2 regions of the Acidaminobacter sp. QWL-03 genome follow, and region 1 is predicted to be linked to the other one. Evidence: riboswitches for the same ligand, from Rfam matches in the RefSeq annotation. Region 1 holds a riboswitch; the other holds the start of a gene.

Region 1 (3,094 bases):
ATTTTGAGGCGTTGGCGCTGAACCGTGTGATAAAATCCTGAAGCTGCTTGATCTTTTCTTCTTTTTTCTTATTTTGGTCCTTGGACATCTGAAGCGCCAATTGGCTGGATTCATACCAGAAATCATAGTTGCCCACAAACATCTTGATCTTCCCAAAGTCGACGTCTGTCACATGGGTACAGACTTTGTTCAAGAAGTGCCGGTCGTGGGAAACGACTATGACGGTACCTTCGAAGTCGATCAGGAAATCCTCCAGCCAATTGATGGACTGGATGTCGAGGTTGTTGGTAGGCTCGTCCAGGATCAGGACGCCAGGCTTGCCGAACAGAGCCTGCGCAAGCAAAACCTTGACTTTTTCGGAGCCCATGAGCTCGGACATTTTTTTGTAGTGCATGTCCGTTGTGATGCCCAAACCTTGAAGCAGGGATGAGGCTTCTGACTCAGCTTCCCAACCACCCATTTCGGCAAATTCGTGCTCGAGCTCAGCGGCGCGCATACCGTCTTCGTCAGTGAAATCTTCTTTCATGTAAATTGCGTCTTTTTCTTTCATGACCTCGCTAAGCCGCGGATTGCCGAGAATGACCGTTTCCATGACTTCGTTCTGGTCAAATTCAAAGTGGTCCTGTTTCAGGACAGACAGTCTTGTGCCGGACGCGACAATAACTTCGCCGGTATTAGGCTCGAGGTCGCCGGACAGGATCTTTAGAAAGGTACTCTTTCCGGCGCCGTTTGCGCCTATGACACCATAACAGTTGCCGGGAATAAATTTTAAGTTGACGTCTTCAAAGAGCTTGCGCTCGCCAAAACGCAGACTGACGTTGGATACTGTAATCACAATGCATCTTCCTCAATTCATTATTTGTACAACTTAGCATTATATCATAAAAGTTGCTTTTGTGCTCATAAAACTGAATTGACGCAAAATTCGCATTGTAGGCGGATTTATGGCATGCTATACTGAAAACAGCGGTTCACAACTTAATGCGCTTTTTTCGAGCTGAATAGCCTAAAGCATACGGTCAAACCTGAAACATTCGGACTGACAGGTTGTGTCATGGCATTCAGCCGCCGGGTCACAGGAGAAATTCTGGGGCCTCCCACTTGAGGAAAGGAAAAAGCCCTATACGAACTTTTAAGGACAGGTCATTACATAGGCGACGTGACTCGCGGAGTCAAAAGACGCCAACACTGCGTGACTATGACATTCGTGTACTTAAAAGATCTGACTTCGGGCGTCCTTTTTTTGAGGATGTTTTTTTATCCCCAAAATCTAGGAGGCAATCAAATGAAAAAGAAAATTTGGTCAAAGTCAAAAAAATCAATCAACACCATGTTGCTGACAATGCTGCTCTTGTGGCTCATCCTGTTTGGCGCGGGCTGCAGCCAGTCGTCCCCGGCGGAAGTGCCAGCCGAGACACCTGCCGAGACACCTGCTGAATCGCCAGCTGAAACGACGCTTCCTTCCCTGGAGGGTCAGACCCTGATTCTTTCTACCACGACGAGTACCCAGGACAGCGGTCTTCTGGAGTTCATCCTTCCGGATTTCGAGGCTAAAACCGGTGCTGAAGTCAAAGTGGTTGCCGTGGGTTCCGGTGCGGCGATTCAGATGGGCGTCGACGGAGAAGCGGATGTCCTGTTGGTTCATGCTAAGGCAGATGAAGAAAAATTTGTGGCTGATGGTCATGGACTACAGCGGTTCTCAGTTATGTACAACGATTTTGTCGTTGTGGGACCATCGGCAGACCCTGCAGCACTTAAAGGGGCATCCTTCGCGAATGCAGGCGAAGCCCTCAAACAGATCATGGACAAAGGCGCGTCCTTTGTTTCCAGAGGGGATGACTCAGGCACCCACAAAAAAGAGAACAGCCTTTGGAAATTGGCGGACATGACGCCATCCGGCGATCAGTACGTGTCAGCGGGCAAAGGGATGGGCGACGTTCTTCAAATGGCGGACGAGCTTCAAGCTTACACGCTCACTGACCGGGCGACTTATCTCAGCATGAAGGATAATCTGGAGCTTGAGATCGTCACGGAAGGTCTGGATGGACTGCTCAATCCTTACGGTGTCATAGCTGTCAATCCTGACAAGAATCCACAAATCAATGCAGAAGCAGCTCAGGCCTTCATTGATTGGATCGTTTCAGATGAGGTACAGACGCTGATTGGAGAATATGGCGTGGAGAAGTTTGGCGCGCCGCTGTTCTTCCCGGACGCGGAATAGTTTGACTTGTGGACCGCTGCTACACCATGAAACAAAGGAAGAGGGTCTCTGCGGCTTGCGCCTATCGACCCCCTCTTCCGCAATTATGAAGATGATTTCGACAGGCTTAAGACGCAACAGGCCAAGGCCACGGCGACCTTTGGCCTGTCGACCAGTATTATTCGCAAAGGAGGGAAAACAGATTGGACTATATCGCTGATGGTTTTAAGGAAGCTTTTAATCTGTTGATCTCCATGGATCCAGAGGTGTACAGCGTCATAGGCTTGTCCCTCGTCGTTTCGACATTGTCAGCCTTGATCGCGGGTATTCTTGGAACTGTGATTGGCATTTACACAGGCCTCAAGGCGTTTAGTGGAAAACGTCTCTATGCCAGAATCCTTTATACTATGATGGGACTGCCGCCGGTGGTCGTTGGACTTCTGGTGGCCATCCTGCTCTCCCGCCGCGGGCCTATGGGTTCCCTGGAACTGATTTTTACCCCCACGGCTATGGTCATAGCCCAGGTCATCCTGGTCACGCCTATTGTGACGGGCATTGTCTTCAATGTCACCGTCAAAAGGGGCAGAGAGGTCTATGAGCTGGGGAAGACCCTGGGTGGCGGTCATGTGGCGATCCTCGGACTCTTTCTGAAAGAGCTGAAAGCAGAACTCATAGCGGCTTTCATCACGGGATTTGGCCGGGCCGTCTCAGAGGTAGGGGCTGTTATGATTGTAGGCGGTAATATTCAAGGCCATACACGGGTCATGACGACCTATATAGCTATGAATAACAGCATGGGCAATTACGCAAAATCCATAGCAATGGCTATAGTGCTTCTCAGCTTGTCCTTTCTGGCGAATGCATTTGTCTATCACGCCGCTGGGGAGGAGAACT
Region 2 (3,094 bases), 570 kb from region 1:
AAAGCGCTGACAACACTTCAATACATGGTGGATCACTGTCCGGAAGGCTATCGAGTGAATCCCCATCCGCTCATGGGACCATTTACTGTTGGTGCAATGTTAAGAGGAATCAGCGACTTTTGCGCGGATACGATTTCAGAGCCTGAATTAGTTAACAAAATACTTGATGTCGTTGTTGAGACACAAATCAGATTCTTAAAAGCACAGGAAAAGATTCTTGGAAAACTTCACCATGTTCTAGTCGCTGATGACCTTTCTGCATTTCTGAATGAACAATCCTTCAGGGAAATTATTTTACCAAGATACGAACAAATATTTAAAGAGTTTCCCAATACACAAAGATGGCTTCACAATGACTCAACTGCGCGCCACGTTGCGACAGCCATCGCTGATTCGGGCATGGTTGCCTGGCAGTACCTTCCGGATATCGCACCACAGGATGCACTCGAGCTGACCAGAGGAGAAGTTACACTGTTGGGCGGACTGAGTCCATTAGATCTTCAAAAATGGACAGCAGAGGAAACCTATGACAAATGTATTGAAACGCTTAAATCCTTCGGCGGCAATAATCGCTGTGTACTGGCAGCCGGAGGTTCCATCAATCAGGTACCAATAGAGAATCTCAAAGCAATGTTCAAAGCCGCTGACGACTATAAAATTGACTGATTTACAAGACGCTAAATCTGACATGCAGTGACTTCCAGAAATACCAGCGATTCGATTTTAAGTGATGTATTCCACGCCTAAAGTAGTCTGATGTATTTTCGCCACACGCCCGATGCGTTGGTGCATCGTTTTTACAAGCCGAATGATTTAACCGACAAATTACTACTTTAGAATGTAAAATTTTACATACCTTTTCTCAACATATGTTTGATAACTCCACCCGTATTTTTCGAAAAAAGACACCCCATGTTGGAAGCGCTTGAAGCACTCAGACAAGCGTTTCCAACATGGGGTGTCTTTTTTATGCGACTTCTGATTTCTAAGTGATCCACTCAGGGAATAAAAACCTTTTCATGTGTTCGATAAAGAAGTTCACAACTGCAATCAAAAAGTAGCGAAGCTGCCTAATCACTGGCATGCATTTTGCAGTATAAAATATTGCCAATTAAGGAGTGCTGCAAAGCCTCATCCCCAATCCTGCCTCTCCATTTTTCAAGACTCCAAACGCTCGGTCAATTTGAGAATTGAATACCTCAGCTTTTTTCGAGTTGCATGACCTAAGGTGACCCTTTGTACTATGGCCAGCAACCTGGGCTTATTGGAGAAATCCACGAGCCTCCCATTTTTGGAAAGATAAGAGCCTGTCGATCAGATCAAATTCTTTGAAGTTTCTCGCGTGGGAAGACTTGAAGATATGGTTTTTTTGGTGCTCAGCTTTCTGGGCACCATTTTTTATGAGGTGGATTCAGATATTTTTCCAGAAAATCCAATATTTACAGATTTATCACCCTAAGGTATCCCTGAAAATTATTAGACGAATGGAGGAATCAATATGAAGGCAATTAGATTCACAGGTCCAGAGACTATGGAATATGTGGATGTACCAAAACCAGTCATTGAAGACGATGAAGTGCTCATCAAAATTATGGCAGTTGGCATCTGCGGGACAGATTTAGAGCTTTTCAGCGGAGATATGCCTTACATAAGAAATGGACTGACTACTTACCCGCTGATCCCTGGCCATGAATGGTCAGGTCAAATTGTTGAAATTGGAAGCAAGGTCACAGGATTCAAGGTTGGAGACCGCGTAACAGGAGACGTCAGCATCGGCTGCGGGAACTGCAGTATGTGTATGACCGGACGATTTAACCTTTGCCCCAACAGAAGAGTCGTCGGCTCGTATAGAAATTACAACGGCGCATTCGCAGAGTATCTTAAACTGCCTTACAGGCACGTTTACCCATTGCCTAATGACCTTAGTTACGAAGAAGCCGCTCTGATTGAACCCGCAGCAACGGCGGCCTACGGCGTCATGAAAGCTGGAATTGGTTTGGGAGAAACCGTCCTGGTCATTGGAGACGGCCCCATTGGACTGCTCTCAGTGCAGACCGCCGTTTTGTCCGGCACAAGCAAAGTTTTTCTAATTGGCAGTTGGGAGGAGAAACTGAAATTGGGAATTGATATGGGGGCAAGCATTGCATTGAATTATCGAAACGGTGACATTGTTGAGGTCATTCAAGAAAAAACTCAATTTAAAGGCGTTGATGTCGTGATCGAAACCTCAGGCAGCACAAAAGCTTTCAATCAATCCTTGAGACTTTTGAAGCCCGGTGGGAAAATCGTCTTGTTGAGCATCTATACCAGCGCTGAATTTATGGCAGAAATAAACAGCATTGTCTCGAAAGACGCGGAAGTCATAGGCGTATTGGCAAGCTGCAACTCTTTCAAGCCTACAATCGAATTGCTGTCAGCTGGAAAAATCGACGTTCAGCCCTTGATTACGCACCGTTTTCCATTAGAACAGGCAAATGATGCAATACAAATGATGAGATCAAAGAAAGATCTCAGAATAAAAGTATTGCTGATTCCTTCTGAGACAGCATGAAGTATCTATAAATTACTGGAGTGATCAGCATGAGCGAGTCCTATGAGAAAATAGTGAATTGTAAGCTGAATAATCATGAAATTGCAATACTATGGTTAGGACAGGCAGGGTTTTTAATTAAGTCAAGCGACGGCATGATTATCTCAATAGATCCTTATCTTTCTGACTGCGGAGAACGGATCAGAGGATTTGTCAGACAATCCCCAAAGTCCGTCAGCGCCGAAGAATTGAAGCCCGATTTATATATTACGACACATTTGCACTTTGATCATTTTGACTATGACGCCATTCCAATAGTCGCCAACCAAAGCAATGCCATCTTCCTGGGACCCGAATCCTGCTGCTTGAAGCTTTTAGAAATCGGATTAGAGCCTGCCCGTATAGTACCCTTACGTCTAGATAAAGAAATTGATTTTAAAAACACAAAAATTAAAGCAGTCTTCGCAGATCATGGCACATTATCGCCAGACGCGGTTGGAATACTAATGAGGATCAACGGAACCGTGCTTTATTTTTCAGGAGATACAGCTTACAGGCCCGAAA

The links. A riboswitch is a leader RNA that binds a small molecule or an ion and turns the genes downstream of it on or off. The one in region 1 is predicted to bind molybdenum cofactor.
Region 2: linked by a shared signal. The riboswitch ahead of AC4PHM_RS13895 (zinc-dependent alcohol dehydrogenase) and the one ahead of AC4PHM_RS16430 (ABC transporter substrate-binding protein) in region 1 are both predicted to bind molybdenum cofactor.

Annotation. Positions count from the first base shown of each region.
Region 1 is NZ_CM178752.1:3,557,226-3,560,319, forward strand. It holds gene AC4PHM_RS16425 (ABC-F family ATP-binding cassette domain-containing protein) at 1-835, opposite strand, end outside; molybdenum cofactor riboswitch at 979-1,130, shown strand; gene AC4PHM_RS16430 (ABC transporter substrate-binding protein) at 1,286-2,221, shown strand; gene AC4PHM_RS16435 (ABC transporter permease) at 2,404-3,094, shown strand, end outside.
Region 2 is NZ_CM178752.1:2,982,421-2,985,514, reverse strand. It holds gene AC4PHM_RS13900 (uroporphyrinogen decarboxylase family protein) at 1-666, shown strand, start outside; molybdenum cofactor riboswitch at 1,196-1,319, shown strand; gene AC4PHM_RS13895 (zinc-dependent alcohol dehydrogenase) at 1,499-2,551, shown strand; gene AC4PHM_RS13890 (MBL fold metallo-hydrolase) at 2,581-3,094, shown strand, end outside.